2 regions of the Kocuria sp. UCD-OTCP genome follow, and region 2 is predicted to be linked to the other one. Evidence: riboswitches for the same ligand, from Rfam matches in the RefSeq annotation. Region 2 holds a riboswitch; the other holds the start of a gene.
The links. Region 2 has a riboswitch for thiamine pyrophosphate ahead of H488_RS23725 (ECF transporter S component). Riboswitches for the same ligand answer to the same signal wherever they lie in the genome.

Region 1 (7,677 bases), on a different contig from region 2:
GGCGAGGGTGGTGAGGACGAAGTTGCGCTTGCGGAACAGGTGCATCGGGATGATGGGCTCGGCGGTGCGCCGCTCCACGGCCACGAACGCCGCGGCGGCCACGAGCGTCCCGGCGATCAGCCCGAGGATCACGGGGTCGGTCCAGGCGTACTTGCCGCCGCCCCAGGTGGCGAACAGGACCAGGCAGGTCGTGGCCACGGCCAGCAGCACCATGCCGCCGATGTCCAGGCGCGGCCGGCCGCTGTGCCGGGGCAGCTTGAGGAACAGGACGGCCCCGGCAAGCGCGAGCAGGCCGAGCGGGATGTTGATCCAGAAGACCCAGCGCCAGCCGGGGCCCTCGGTGAAGAACCCGCCGAGCAGCGGGCCGGCCACCGAGGACACCGCGAACACCCCGCCCATGACGCCCATGTACTTGCCGCGCTCCCGGGCCGGGACCACGTCGGCGATGGCGGCCTGGGAGAGGATGATCAGCCCGCCGCCGCCGAGACCCTGGATCGCGCGGGCCGCGATGAGGACCTCGATGGTGCCGGCGAGCGCGCCGACCACGGAGCCGGCCATGAACACCAGGATCGCGCCCAGGAGCAGGGGCTTGCGGCCCATCAGGTCCCCGAGCTTGCCGTACACGGGCATCATGATCGTCGAGGCCAGGATGTAGGCCGTGATCACCCACAGCATCTCGTCGACCCCGTTGAGCTCGCCCACGATCGTGGGCAGCGCCGTGCTGAGGACGGTCTGGTTCAGCGCGGCCAGCAGCATGGAGAGCATCAGGCCGACGAAGAGCAGCGCGAGGTGCCGGGAGCCGGAGCCCGGTTCGGCGCGGTGGGCGGGAGTGCGGGTCATGAGAGCTTCTCCTGGAGACGGTGGAGGAGGGAGAGCGCCGACTCATGGTCCTCGGTCGGCAGGCCGTGCGCCGGGGAGTAGCTATCGGCGGTGATGGCGAAGCGCAGCGGGACGCCGCCGAGCAGGACCAGCATCCGGGCGACCTCGTCCACGCGGTGCTCCCCGATCCCGGCCGACCACGCGGGGTCCCGGGCCAGCAGCTCCGCGAGGGTGTGGCGCACCAGGGCCTCGGCCTCGAGCATCAGCTCGTGCCGGCGGCGGCCCAGGCTCGGGTGGTCCTGCAGCAGCCTCCGGCGCCGCTCGGCGTCCCGTCCCGCGTAGGCGCTGCGGGAGACGGCCAGCAGCAGGCGCGAGACCTGGCCCAGCAGGTCGTGCTCGAGGGAGAAGCCGTCCAGCAGCTCGGGGTCCAGCGAGGGGGCCCGCATGCCCAGGACGGCGTCCTCCTTGGCGGGGAAGTAGTTGAAGAAGGTCCGCGGGGAGACGCCGGCCGCCGCGGCCACGGCCTCCACCGTGGTGCCCTCGACCCCGTGCCGCACCGCGAGGGCGGCGGCCGCCTCGTGGATCGCGGACCAGGTCTCGGCCTTCTTGCGGGCGCGCAGGGTGGGAGGGAGGTCGGCATTCATGCCCAAATTTTTGCACTTCTGCAAGTTTTGCACAACTGCAATATCTGCCCGGCCCGCCCGGCGGCGCCGGGCGGGCCCTCCGGCTCAGTCCTTCAGGGGGTCGTGGCCCCAGTTCATCAGGGAGTAGCGCCACCGGGTCTCGCGCACGTCCCCGTCGGGGCGCTGGGCCAGGTGGCGGTGGACGTAGCCGACCACCTTGCGCATGTGCTCGTGGTCGGCCTCGGTGCGCTCGCCCTTCGGCTTCTGCAGGATCTCCACGATCCGGCGCCCGGAGCGGTGGCCCACCGACTCCCCGCCGTCGTCCTGGCCCACCGAGGTGGACTCGTCGGTGTCCAGCCACGTCGACAGCTGCTTTGCGGTCATGTTGACGGCCTCGTCGAAGTCCTTGCCGGTGCTGTCGTCCTTCTCACCCATGCCCTGCTCCTCGCTCTCGGACCGGGCGGCCGCCGTGTCGCCGCACGCCCTCCGTGCCCGGGCACCCCGGGCACGAGGCCCAACCTACCGGCGGGCCGGGGTGCCGGCGAGCACCCGCGGGCGTCGAGCACGGCGCCGCCGGCGAGTGGGTGCGGACGCGGCGCCCGGCCGGGGCTACGCCGCGACGCCCACCTGGATCAGGGTGTTCCAGGGGTCCTCGAAGCGCAGCACGGCGCCGTCGTGCCGGGTGGGGATCCGGTGGTCCGCGAGCCGGGACGCCAGGGCCGCGACGTCGTCGGCGTCCGGCAGGTCGATGTTGACCTGGCCCAGCCCCAGCGAGGCCGCCCGCGGGCCGGCCCCGGCGCTCTGCCAGGTGTTGAGCGCGATGTGGTGGTGGTAGCCGCCGGCGGCGATGAACAGGGCGGAGCCGATGTCGCTCATCACTTCGAAGCCCAGCACGTCCACGTAGAACTGCCGGCCCAGCGGGATGTCACCCACCTGCAGGTGCACGTGGCCCAGGGTGGCCGGCGGCGCCGGGGGCCGCCCGCCCTGCTCGGCCAGGTGCTCCTGGAGGAACCCGTTCGGGTCCAGCGGGTTGGAGGCCAGGGTCAGCAGGCCGGTGGGCTCTCGCCGCCACGTGTCGCGGGGGCGGTCCGTGTAGAGCTCCACCCCGTTGCCCTCGGGGTCGTCGAAGTAGAAGGCCTGACTGTAGAGGTGGTCGGCGCTGCCGGTGAAGGAGCGGGGCGCCACGGTCGCCACGGACGCGAGCGCCGCGGCCAGGGCCGGCTCGTCGTCGAAGACCACCGCGGTGTGGAACAGGCCGGCCTGCCCGCGGCGGGCCGGCGGGAGCTCCTTGACCTGGCGCAGCCGCACGACCGTCCGGCCGTCCCGGCCCAGGACCGCGGTGTCCCCGGCGTGGGCGAGCACGTCGAGGGTGACGGCGTCCGAGTAGTAGGCGACCATCGTGTCCAGGTCGGAGACCAGCAGCTCCACCGCGCCCATCCGGGTGTCCGCGGACAGCAGGTCCTCGGCGGGGCGCTTCGTCAGGCTCTGGGGAGCGGGGTTCTGGGGAAAGATCGGCATCGCGGGGTTCTCCGTCGGCAGGGGCGGCGCATTGGTTGATATGTCCCCAAGAATAGCCTCAGAAGCTTTCCGGTGCAAGTAAATGATGGTGCGGTGGGCTCAGAGGATGAAGATCAGGGCGGCGATCACCGCCAGGATGCCCAGGAAGACGAATCCCCACGCCTTGAGGTTGTCGGAGTCGTCCTCCTCGGGCTCTGCCGGGCGCGGCGGCCACCCGCCGGGGCCGGGCCCGAACACCGGCCCGGAGGCGCCCTGGGCACCGGCGCCCGGTGCTCCGGGCTGCTGGTCCCCGGGACCGTACCCGGGGGTGCCGTATCCCGGACCGCCCGGGCCGGGTGCCCCGGGTCCGGGGTGCTGGCCCGGGAACTGCCCGGGCGGCGGCGGGGCCGGGCTCGCGGGGCTCACCCCCCACTGGGGGTTCTCGGGCGAGCCCGCCGGAGGGGCGCCGGGCGGGGGTGTTCCCGGGCGGACGTCACCGTCCGCGGCCGGGCCGGCCGTGGAGGAGGATCCCGCGGTCGGACCCGGCGCCGGGGGAGCCGCCGGCGGCAGGGTCTCGCCCGAGAGCACGGGCCCGTCCTCGCGGTGGCCCCGCTCCGCCTCGTTGAGCAGGGTCACGAACTGCTCGAGCGGCTCGGACCCGTCGTGCTCCCGCGCCAGGAAGCGCTCGGCGCGGCGGCGCACCACCTTGTAGACGCGCCCGTCGTCGGGGACGCCCAGGTCCCGGGCGGCCCGGGCCACGGCCAGCGGGGGCTGCTCCGGCAGGGGGTTGGTGCCCCACTCCAGGAGCCCGGTCAGCAGCGGGCGCTCGAGCACGGCGGCCAGGGCGGCCCGGGCGCCCGGCACCCGGGTCAGCTCCAGCAGCCCGCTCGGCGGCGCGGACGGGCACCCCGGCACGTCGCTGGGCAGCCGGGCGGCGCGCTCCAGCCAGAAGGTGTCGCCGAAGAGGGTGGCGAGCAGCACGGCGGCGGCGAGCCGGTCGTCGCTCGGGGCGGCGTCCTCCGGGAGGCCCTGCTCCCAGTGCGTGCCGAGGGCGCGGCGGGCGGGCTCACCGGCCAGCCGGACGCGCAGCTGCGCGTCCTCCGGGCCGCGGGCGGTCTCCGCGGGGCGCTCCACCGCGTGCCGCACCTGGGGGTCGAGCTCGGGGTCCATGGGCCACCTCTCCGTCGTCGTCCTGCGTCCATGCTCTCAGAACGTGCTGGACGGCGGCGGGGAGCCGACGGTGAGGCGGGCGGGGGACCGCCCCGGGCTCAGGCGGGGAGCAGGCCGCGCAGCTGCCCGGCGGCGGTGCGGGGATCGGGGGCCTCGGTGACGGCGCGGACGACGACGACGCCGCGCGCCCCGGCCTCCAGCACCTGCGGGAGCCGCGGCTCGTCGATGCCGCCGATGGCGAACCACGGCACGGGCAGGACCTCCGGGTCCGCGTCCAGCCGGGCCTCCGTCAGCTCGGCGACCGCGCGGACGAACTCCAGCCCGGTGGCCGGGCGCCCCGGCTTGGTGGGCGTGGCCCAGACGGGGCCGGTGCAGAAGTAGTCGACGTCCGGGTCCGCGAGCGCCGCCGTGGCCTGTCCGAGGTCGTGGGTGGAGCGCCCGATCAGCACGTCGGGGCCCAGGAGCCGCCGGGCCTGGGCGGGGCTGAGGTCGTGCTGGCCCACGTGGAAGACGTCGGCGCCCACGAGCGCGGCGATGTCGGCGCGGTCGTTGACCGCGAACAGGGTGTCGTACTCGGCGGCCACCCGGCCCAGCAGCTCCAGCGCGGCGATCTCCTCGTCCGCGTCGATGCTCTTGTCCCGCAACTGGACGACGTCAGCGCCGCCGGCACAGACGGCGTGCAGGAAGTCCTCGAGGTCGCCCCGGTCCCGGCGGGCGTCCGTGCACACGTACAGCCGGGCGGCGAGGAGTCTGGCCGTCCGGGTCTCTCGCAGGGAGGACTCGGCGGGGGCGGAGGCATCACGGGTAGGCTGGGTCACACGCTGATGATAGGTCAGCGGTTCTGCGGGAGCCCCACCGGGGGCTGAGAGGGCGTCCAGCGCCGACCGCCACACCTGATGCGGGTCATGCCGCCGGAGGAAAGGACGTTCCCTGTGACTGCCGCGCACCCCGCCCCCACGACCGCGCCCCACCCGCTGGTCGACCGGCCCGAGCACGTCCGCGCCGACGTCGCCGTCGTCGGCGCCGGGGTGATCGGCCTGGCCACCGCCTGGGAGCTGCGCCGCCGCGGCCGCTCGGTGGTCGTGGTGGACCCCGAGCCGGGCTCCGGCGCCAGCCGCGCCGCGGCCGGGATGCTCGCCCCGGTGAGCGAGGTCCAGTACCAGCAGGAGCCCCTGTACCCCCTCATGACCGCCTCGGCCGCCGAGTACCCGGCGTTCGTGGCCGCCCTCGAGCAGGCCGCCGGCGGGACGGTGGGCCACCGGGCCACCGAGACCCTCGTGTGCGGCGTGGACGCCGCCGACCGGCAGGCCCTGACGGACCTCCGCGCGCTGCAGGGCCGCCACGGCATGACGGTGGAGGCGCTGACCCTGCGCGCCGCCCGCACCCTCGAGCCGGCCCTGAGCCCGCGGCTGTCCGCCGCGTTCCGGATCCCCGACGACCACCAGGTGGACCCGCGCCGCCTCGTGGCCGGGCTGCTCGCGGCCCTCGTCGCCCCGGAGCTCCCGGACCTCCCGGAGCCCGCCGGGCTCCCGGCCGCGCGCGACGGCGGACCGGCCCGGCTCGTCCACGACCTCGCCACGGGGCTGCGCCGCAACGCCGAGGGCGCGGCGACCGGCGTCCGCCTGGCCGGCGGCGGGATGGTCTCCGCGACCTGGACGGTCCTCGCCCCCGGCGCCGGGCTCGGCGAGCTCGAAGGGCTGCCGGAGGACTGGCACCCGCCGCTGCGGCCGGTGCACGGGGACATCCTGCGCGCCCGGGTCCCCGCCGGGGCGCCGGAGCTGCTCGAGCGCACGGTCCGCGGCCTGGTGCACGGGGTGCCCGTCTACCTGGTGCCCCGCGCCGACGGGACCGTGGTGATCGGGGCGACCTCCCGCGAGGACGACCTGACCGGTCCCAGCGCCGGCGGCGTGTTCCGGCTGCTGCGCGACGCCCAGGCGCTCGTGCCCGGCGTCGCCGACCTCGAGTTGGTCGAGGTGCTGGCCCGCGCCCGGCCCGGCACCCCGGACGACATCCCGTACTTCGGCCGGGTCCGCGACCCGGACGGCTCGCCGGTGCCGGGGCTCGTGGTCTCCACCGGCTACTTCCGCCACGGCGTCCTGCTCGCCCCGCTGGCCGCCCGGCTCGCCGCGCAGCTGGTGGCCGGCGGGACCGGAGCCGATCCGGCCGCCGACGCCGAGCACCTCGCCGCCACCGACCCGCACCGCTTCGACCGCCCCGTCGAGGCCCGTCGAGGGGATCCCGCGCCGGCCGCCGCCGGGCCCGGGCCCCGGAGCAGGAGCACCCGATGACCGCCATCACCCTCAACGGCCGCCCGCACCGCGTGGCGGCGGAGGCGACCGTCGTCGACCTCGTCGCCGAGACCGTCGGCCGCCCCCTGGGCCCCGACGGCGCCCCGCTGGACGGCGGGCGCCTCGGCGTGGCCGTGGCCGTGGACGCCGCGGTCGTACCCCGCAGCCGCTGGCGGCGGACCCCCGTGGCGGAGGGCCAGTCCATCGAGATCATCACCGCCGTCCAGGGAGGCTGACGTGACCGCCCCGCACCCCGACCCCCTCGTGCTCGACGGCATCGAGCTGAGCTCCCGGCTGATCATGGGCACCGGCGGCCTGAGCTCGCTGCACACCCTGGAGCAGGCGCTGCTGGCCTCCGGCACCGAGCTGACCACCGTGGCCCTGCGCCGCTACGCCCCCGGCCAGGGCGACTCCCTCTTCGCGCTGCTCGAGCGCAACGACATCCGGATCCTGCCCAACACCGCCGGGTGCTACACCGCCCGGGACGCGCTGCTGACCGCCGAGCTCGGCCGGGAGGCCCTCGAGACCGACTGGGTCAAGCTCGAGGTCATCGCGGACGAGGACACGCTGCTGCCCGACGTGGTGGAGCTCCTCGACGCCACCGAGCAGCTCGTGGCCCGCGGCTTCAAGGTCTTCGCCTACACCTCCGACGACCCGGCCCTCGCCCGCCGGCTCGAGGACCTGGGCGCGGCCGCGGTGATGCCCCTGGGCGCCCCCATCGGCACCGGGCTGGGCATCCTCAATCCGCACAACATCGAGCTCATCGCCTCCCGGGCGTCCGTCCCCGTGGTGCTCGACGCCGGGATCGGCACCGCCTCCGAGGCCGCCCTGGCCATGGAGCTGGGCTGCGACGCCGTGCTGCTGGCCAGCGCCGTCACCCGCGCCCAGGACCCGGTGGCGATGGCCACCGCGATGCGCCACGCCGTGCTCGCCGGCCGGCTCGCCGCCGGTGCCGGGCGCATCCCGGCCCGCCGCCACGCCCAGGCGTCCTCGTCGATGGCCGGGCGGATCGACACGGACGCCGCCGGTGCCGGGCGGGCCGACGGGTCGTCCGCCGGCTCCTCAGTCGGCCCGGCGGACGTGCCGCGCGGGGACTGGGCGCCCGTGGGGGAGCGGCCGTGAGCCCGCTGCCCCCGCTCGTGGAGCCCGGCCCCGAACTGACCCGCGAGGAGCTCGAGCGCTACGCCCGGCACCTGACCCTGCCCGGGATCGGGACCCGCGGCCAGCGGCGGCTGCGGAACGCCCGCGTGCTCGTCGTCGGCGCCGGGGGGCTCGGGTCC
Region 2 (7,677 bases):
CGTGGGCGGCGACGACGCCCTGACCGGGATGCAGAACCTCGTGACCGTCTCGGCCCTGCCGTTCGCGGTGATCGTCGCCTTCCTCATGGTCGCCTTCTACAAGGACCTGCGCAGCGACCCCGCCACGATCCGCCACGCGTTCGCCCTCACGGCGGTGCGCAAGGCCGTGATCCACGGCATCGAGGAGCACGGCGACGACTTCGCCCTGCAGGTGGAGCACGCCCCCGGGGCCCGTGCCGCCGGCGAGACGTTCGACTCGCACGACCCGGCCGTCACGGACTGGTACCGACGGGTCGACGAGAACGGCGAGGAGATCGACCTCGCCGCGGAGACCGGTTCGAGCTCCGGCCAGCAGGCCGACCAGGAGCCGGAGCGCCCGGACGCCGGTCAGGAACGACTGGACCCGGACGAGCAGCGACCGCTCGACCCGACCGTCCGCCGGCCCTGACCGGACCCGCGCCGTGCGGCCGTCGCCCCTCGGGGCGGCGGCCGCACTTCTCGTGCCGGGACCGGACGGCTTAGACTGCGCGCTATGTATTCGATCGTGGCCGTGTGCACCGGCAACATCTGCCGCTCGCCCATGGCGGAGTTCGCCCTGCGCCGCGCCTTCGAGGCCGCAGGACTGGCCGGGCGCGTGCGGATCGACTCGGCCGGCGTCAGCGACGAGGAGCTCGGCAACCCCGTGGACCCCCGCGCCGGCGACCTCCTGCGCCGCGAGGGGCTCGACGCCTCCGCGCACGCGGCGCAGGTCTTCGACCCCGTCCGCTTCGGCGACCGGGACCTCGTACTCGCGCTGGACGTGGTGCACTGGCAGCGCCTGCGGGCGCTCGCACCGGACCGCTCCGCCGCCGCCAAGGTGCGGCTGCTGCGGGAGTTCGACCCCGCCGTCGAAGATCTCGAGCACGGCGACCTGGGGATCTACGACCCCTGGTACGGGGGGCCCGAGGACTTCGAGTCCACCTGGGGCATGATCGACGCCGCCGTGCCGGGCGTGGTCCGCGCCGTCGCCCGGGAGCTCGGCGCCGACCGGGGATCCGCTCAGGACGCTGGGCGCGCGTGATCGACATCGAGCTCGAGCTGGATCCGGCGCTCGCGGCGGCCCACCCCGCCGGCACCAACCTGGCGCGGCTGCTCCCCTCCCCCACCCGCCGCCCCTACCTCATCGGCATCGACGGGCGTTCGGGGGCCGGCAAGACCAGCCTCGCCGAGCAGCTCGCCGCGGTGCTGCGCCCGGTGCGGGACGTGACGCTCTTCCACCTCGAGGACCTCTACCCGGGCTGGGACGGGCTCGGCCCCGGCCGCCGCACCTACGTGGACGAGGTCCTCACGCCCCTCGACCAGGGCCGGGACGCCGAGTGGAGCGCCTGGGACTGGGTCACCGGCTCCCCGGGGACCCCGCGGCTGACCCGTGTGGCGGAGGTCGTGATCCTGGAGGGCGTCGGCGCGTGCAGCGCCGAGGCCCGGGAGCTGCTGGACGTCTCCGTGTGGGTCGAGCTGCCCACCGCCCTGCGCTACGACCGCGCGCTGAGCCGTGACGGCTCCTACTACGCCGAGCACTGGGACCGCTGGGCCGCCCAGGAGGACGCCTACCTGGCGGAGGACCACGTCTGGGAACAGGTGGACATCCTGCACCCCGGCCCGGTCTGCTGAGCCCCGCGGCCGCACCGACAGGAGGATCCGTGACCAGCACCGTCGTCGTCCTCGACGCCGCCCACCCGGAGGGCGTCCTCGCCGATCCGTCCGTTCCGCTCGTGCGGATCGACGACCAGGGGCTCACCCGGGGGGACGGCGTCTTCGAGACCATGCGCGCCGTCGACGGGCTCGTGCAGAAGTTCGAGGCCCACCACCAGCGGCTGTCGGCCTCCGCGCGGCTGGCGCAGCTGCCCGTGCCGTCGGCGCGGGACGTGCGCGGGGCGGTGGAGCTGGCGCTCGCTCACGCCGCCCCCGGCGGGGACGGCGGTCTGGGGGCCGAGCACGCCGTCAAGGTGGTGATCAGCCGCGGCACCCCGGCGGACGGCCCGTGGTCCTGGATCGTGGTGAGCCCCGTGCCGGAGACGACGTTCCGGCAGCGCCGGGACGGCGTGACCGCGGTGCTGCTGCCGCGCGGCCACGACCCCGCCCAGGACGCCGGGTACCCGTGGCTGCTCCCGGGGGCCAAGACGCTCTCCTACGCGATCAACATGGCCGCCCTGCGCCACGCCCGCTCCCTCGGCGCGGACGAGGCGGTCTTCACCACGGAGGGGCGCAGGGTCCTGGAGGGCGCGACGTCCTCCGTGGTCTGCGCCCGGGTGCGCGTCGGCCGCCGCACCCTGCTGACGCCGGAGCCCTCGCACGGGATCCTGCCGGGCACCACGCAGGCCAAGATCTTCGCCGCCGCCCGCCGGGACGGCTGGGAGCTCGGCTACGGGCCCCTGTACCCGGCGGACCTCATGGAGGCCGACGCCGTGTGGCTGGTCTCCAGCGTCCGGCTCGCGGTGCCGGTGCGCCGGCTCGACCACCAGCCGCTGCCGGTGGACCCGGACCTGACGAAGCTCGTCACGAGCTGGGTCCAGCAGGCCTGATCCTTCGCTCAGGCCCAGATGAACCGGTGCGTCCCGAGCAGGACGGACACCGCCGGGCCCGCCGCGGCGGCCGCAGCGCAGCCCGTGAGGACCGCCGCGTCCCGCCAGGAGTACCCCGGGACGCGGGCCCACGTGCGCGGACCCGCACCGAAGCCGCGGGCCTCCATGGTGACCGACAGCCGGGTGGCCCGTCGCAGGGACTGCACCAGCAGCGTGAAGGCCTGGCCGCCGAACTCCCGCAGCGCGCCCACCGGACCGTGCCCGGACCCCGCCCCGCGCGCCCGCCGCGCCATCGCCAGGGTGGCCCACTCGGAGACCATCACCCCCACCAGCCGCAGCGCGGCCAGGGACGCGAGCACGAAGCGGGCCGGCAGGCGCAGCGTCTGGGCGAGGCCGTCGGCGAGGTCCGTGGGATCCGTGGTGAGTACCAGCATCAGCCCGGGCAGCGCCAGCGCCAGCCCGCGCAGGGCGATCGCCGCCCCTGCGGCCACCGAGCCGGACGAGATCCCGGTGACCCCCAGGTCGAGCAGCACCGGCCCGGAGTCCTCGGCGAGCAGGGCCGTGCCCCACCCGCTCACGAGTGCCGCCACGACCACCGGCCACGCCCGGCGCAGCAGCGCGAGCGGGCGCTGACCGGCCAGCGCCAGCAGCAGCACCTCGCCCAGCAGCACGGTCCCCGACGTCACGGGGTCCGCGCTGAGCAGCAGCACCACGGTCAGCAGCAGCGCCCCGGCCAGCTTGACCACCGCGTTCGTGCGCCCCAGCAGCGAGGTCCGGGCCGACGGCGCGATCGCGGCGGCGCTCACCGGACGGGCTCCCGCCGGACGGGGACGACCCGCACCGCGCCGGCCCCCGGCGCCGCCGGAGCGGCCGGGGCACTCCCTGCCGCGGCCCCGGACCGCACGGCAGGAGCAGCCGCGGTCTTCCCCGCCGCGGACGCGGACCGCACGACAGGAACGGCCGGCGCCCCTCCCGCCGCCGGTGCCGTGCGAGCGGCGCGGCCCCGCTCGCTCGGGGTGCCCAGCGCCAGCACCTCGGCGCCGAGCGCCCGCACGAAGTCCTCGTCGTGGGTCACGGCGAGGACCGACGTGCCGGCGTCGACGAGCTCCACGAGCAGGTCCACGAGCTCCGCCCACGTCAGGGCGTCCTGACCGAACGTCGGCTCGTCGAGCACCAGCACGTCCGGGTCCGTGGCGAGCACCGTGGCCACGGACAGCCGCCGCTTCTCGCCCCCGGAGAGGGTGAACGGGTTGGCGTCGGCCAGGTGCGAGAGCCGCAGCCGGCGGAGCAGTTCGTCCGTGCGGCGCTCCCGCTCGGCCACCGGCGTGCCGGCCAGCCGGGGGCCGAGCTCGAGCTCGGCCCGCACGGTGGCCCGCAGGAACTGGTGCTCGGGCTCCTGGAAGACCGTCCCCACGCGGGCCACGAGCTCCCGGCCGCTCCACTCGAGCGGGTCGGGGCCCGCGCCGCGGTCGAGGACCGGGTGGGCCCGCACGGTGCCGCGCACGGGGGCGAGCAGACCCGCCAGCGTCAGCGCGAGCGTGGACTTGCCGGCGCCGTTGGGCCCGGTCAGCGCGAGCGCGCGGCCGCGGCGCAGGGTCAGCTCCACGCCGGCCACCGCCGTGGGGAGGTCCCGGCCCGCGGCGGCGTCGTCCACCGGGCGGCCGCGACGCCGCGCCCGCCGCCGGGCGCGCAGCTGCCGCGCCGACGGCTGGCTGCGCGAGACGCCCAGACCGGTGGCGCTCAGCAGCGGTGCGCCGTCCGCCCCGGAGCCGGCGGCCCGGGTTCCGGCGGGACCCCCGGCGGGATGTGCACCGGAGGAGCCTGCACGGGGATCCGCGGCGGGGCGAGCGGGCGCACGCGTGGCCGGCACCCGGCCGGGCACCCACACCCCCGCGCCGCTGAGCTCGTCGGCCGCGGCGCCGAGCACCCGGCCCGGCGCGCCGTCGTGGGTGATGCTCCCGTCCCGGCCGAGCACGACGACGCGGTCCACGACCTCGGCCCACACGGCGACACGGTGCTCCACGACCACGAGCGTGGCGCCGCTGCGGTCGAGGCAGGACACCACGGCGTCGCGGACCTGCCGCACGCCGGCGGGGTCCAGGTTGGCGGTCGGCTCGTCGAGCAGCAGCACCCCCGGGCTCATGGCCACGGCGCCCGCGAGCGCCAGGCGCTGCTTCTGCCCGCCGGACAGGGCCGCGGTGGAGTGGTCGAGGGGGAGGTCCAGCCCCACGTCGTCGAGCCCCGCGCGCACCCGCGGCCAGATCTGCTCCCGGGGCACCGCGAGGTTCTCGAGGCCGAAGGCGGTGTCGTCCCCGATCCGGGACAGCACCACCTGGGACTCGGGGTCCTGCTGCACGAGCCCGGCCCGGCCGCGCGCCTGCTCCGGCGGCATGCCGTCGAGCAGCAGCTCGCCGGAGGCGGACTGCCCGTCGTCGTCGTGGAGGACTCCCGCCAGGGCGTGCAGGAGGGTGGACTTGCCCGCCCCGCTGGGTCCCAGCAGGAGCACGCGCTCCCCCGGCTCGACCACGAGGTCCAGGCCGCGCAGCGCCGCCGCGTCCCGCCCGGGGTGGTGCCAGCCGAAGCCGCGGGCCTCGACCCGGGCCCCGCGGCCGGCGGGCACCACGGGGTCCGGGGTCGTGGGAGCCGTCATCGCCGCACGGCCCGCCCCGACGCGAGGCCCTGCAGCACGCCGGTGGCCGCGAGGGCCCGCACCACGGCCTGCATCAGCAGGCCCGCGAGCACCGCCCCGGAGACGGCCGTCAGGACCACGTAGACCACCTGGTGGCTCAGCGCCCACTCGTAGTTGTAGACGATGTTCTCGTGGACGCCGAGGAAGATCCCGCTCACGGCGCCCGCCACGGCCGCCACGAGGGCGTCGAACCGGCGGTACCGGAAGGCGGCGAAGGCCAGTTCCGCACCGATGCCCTGGACGAGACCGGAGAGCACGACCAGCAGACCGAAGTGGGTGCCCAGGAAGCTCTCGATCACGGCGGCGAGCAGCTCGCAGAACAGCGCGGCGCCGGGCTTGCGGATGATCAGCCCGCCGAGCACGCCGGCCACGAGCCAGCCGCCGGCGATCAGCCCTACGGCGGGCGGGTAGGCGACCGCGGCCGTGCCGACCACGGGGTAGAGCAGGTTCGACCACGCCCAGAAGACGACCGCGCACACGGCGGCGAGGACGGCGGCCACGACGATGTCGACGACGCGCCAGGACGACGCGCGGGACGTGCCGGGGCGGCGGGCGGGGCGGTGGGTGGTGGTGTTCACGGTGGATTCCTCCTGGGCTCAGCGAGCCGTCGGTGCCAGGAGGGGACGGGGTTCCGCGGGCCGCGCCGGTGGCGCGTTCCCGGGGAAGCACCCCTGAGATGCTCGACTCCCTTCGCCGGTGCTAACCGGAGCAGGTTCGAGGGTCTGCGGCGATCCGCACTCTCAGCGCCGCGCCGGTCTCACCGGCGGGGCGCTCCCCTGTCGTTCAGTGGCACCGAGTCTACCTCTCCCCCGCCCGCCCCGTGCACTGCCGGCGCACGGCCGGTGAACGACGCAGGGGCCCGTCCGGCCGGACACCGGTGCGGTGTCCGGCCGGACGGGCCCCTGAGCGAGGTGCTCGCCGGGCCTCAGACCTCGGCCTGGCTCGAGGCCTTGGGGTTCGTCCGCGGCCTGTTCTCCATCTTCGCGATCTGGCGGGAGATGCCGACCTTGATGACGGTGCCCACGAGACCGGTGACGAGCGACCAGATGATGATGCCCGTCCAGGCCTCGTCCGGGTCCGGGTTCTTGGCGGGGGGCGGGTCGCCGGTGATGCGCGTCCACGCCGCGCCGAGCACCTTGTGCGAGAGCGCCACGCCGCCGAGCGAGAGGCCGGTGCCCACGAGTTCGAGGACCTTGGTGTTCATGGAGTGCTGCTCCTTGTCGTCCGAGGGGGACGCGGGTGCGCCCTGTCGATCCTGCCCAGCCTAACGCGTCCCCGGCGATCCGTCAGTCTGCTGTCCGTCCGCCCGCCGGCCGTCCGGGCTCGGCACCGGCGGTCCCGCGGCGACGCCCTCCGCGGAGCCCTCCGCCCCGCCCTCCGCGGCGCGGTTGAGGACCTTCTGCAGGTCGTCCTGGGTCAGCGTGGTCCGGTTCAGGTGCTTGGTGCGGTACGTCGAGCGTCCCACCATGTGCGCCGAGACGGGCACGGTGAGCAGCTGGAAGATCCAGCCGAGGGCGATGAGCGGGATCATGACGGGTTCGCGGTTCTCGAGGGCGACTGCCGTGAGCATGAGGAGCAGCCCGAAGACCTGGGGCTTGGTGCCGGCGTGCATGCGCGTCAGGAGGTCCGGGAAGCGGACCAGGCCGATCCCTGCGGCGAGGGACATGAGCGCGCCGACCACGAGGCACACGGCCGCGGCGGCGTCCAGGACAGTGTCCAGCACGGCGCTCACCGCCCGTGCTCGGCGGTCTGGGTGGCGAAGCGCGCCACCGTCACGGAGCCGATGAACCCGACCAGCGAGACGATCACCATGAGGATCAGGTTGTTGAGGTGGCCGTGGTAGGCCATGTCCACGGCGAGGGCGGCCGCGACGATGGCCAGCAGCACGTCCGTGGCCACCACGCGGTCCAGCAGGGAGGGGCCCTTGGCGAGGCGGTAGAGGGTGCCCGCGGCGGCCGCGCTGAGCAGCACGGCCGCGACGGCCACGGCGATCTGCATCACGGGTGGTCCTCCTCGTGGGTGTCGGTGGGGGTGGATCCCGGGGCGTCCGCCGGGGACCCGGTGGGCACCTCGTCCCGGCGGCGGCCCACGATCTGCAGGCTCGCGGTGATCGGCGAGCTGAGCGCGGCGCTGTCCGGCCGGTCCGTGCCGGAGGCCCGTCCGCCGCCCCGCTCGGCCCGCAGGGCGGCGAGCTCCTCCGGGGTGCCCATGATCCGGATCCAGGCCGCCTCCACCCGGAGGGCGGACCGGCGGAAGTCCTCGGCCTCCTGAGCGCTGCGGACGTTGAGCGCGTGGAAGTACAGCGTGCCGGAGGCCCGGTCCACCTCCACCACGAGCGAGCCCGGGATCAGGGTCATGGTGTGGCCGGTGGCCGTCAGGAGCAGGTCGGAGCGCGTGCGCAGCTGGACGCCGACCACGGCGTTGCGC

Region 1: linked by a shared signal. The riboswitch ahead of H488_RS20330 (FAD-dependent oxidoreductase) and the one ahead of H488_RS23725 (ECF transporter S component) in region 2 are both predicted to bind thiamine pyrophosphate.

The regions. Positions count from the first base shown of each region.
Region 1 is NZ_AOSQ01000001.1:204,952-212,628, forward strand. It holds gene H488_RS20300 (MDR family MFS transporter) at 1-840, opposite strand, end outside; gene H488_RS37320 (TetR family transcriptional regulator) at 837-1,463, opposite strand; gene H488_RS20310 (DUF3140 domain-containing protein) at 1,548-1,877, opposite strand; gene H488_RS20315 (VOC family protein) at 2,052-2,960, opposite strand; gene H488_RS20320 (hypothetical protein) at 3,060-4,109, opposite strand; gene thiE (thiamine phosphate synthase) at 4,208-4,927, opposite strand; TPP riboswitch at 4,943-5,046, shown strand; gene H488_RS20330 (FAD-dependent oxidoreductase) at 5,042-6,397, shown strand; gene thiS (sulfur carrier protein ThiS) at 6,394-6,633, shown strand; gene H488_RS20340 (thiazole synthase) at 6,635-7,519, shown strand; gene moeB (molybdopterin-synthase adenylyltransferase MoeB) at 7,516-7,677, shown strand, end outside.
Region 2 is NZ_AOSQ01000011.1:77,719-85,395, forward strand. It holds gene H488_RS23695 (BCCT family transporter) at 1-448, shown strand, start outside; gene H488_RS23700 (low molecular weight protein-tyrosine-phosphatase) at 533-1,060, shown strand; gene H488_RS23705 (uridine kinase family protein) at 1,057-1,650, shown strand; gene H488_RS23710 (aminotransferase class IV) at 1,680-2,561, shown strand; gene H488_RS23715 (energy-coupling factor transporter transmembrane component T family protein) at 2,570-3,367, opposite strand; gene H488_RS23720 (ABC transporter ATP-binding protein) at 3,364-5,211, opposite strand; gene H488_RS23725 (ECF transporter S component) at 5,208-5,828, opposite strand; TPP riboswitch at 5,919-6,038, opposite strand; gene H488_RS23730 (DUF4235 domain-containing protein) at 6,176-6,454, opposite strand; gene mnhG (monovalent cation/H(+) antiporter subunit G) at 6,515-6,973, opposite strand; gene H488_RS23740 (monovalent cation/H+ antiporter complex subunit F) at 6,979-7,248, opposite strand; gene H488_RS38500 (Na+/H+ antiporter subunit E) at 7,248-7,677, opposite strand, start outside.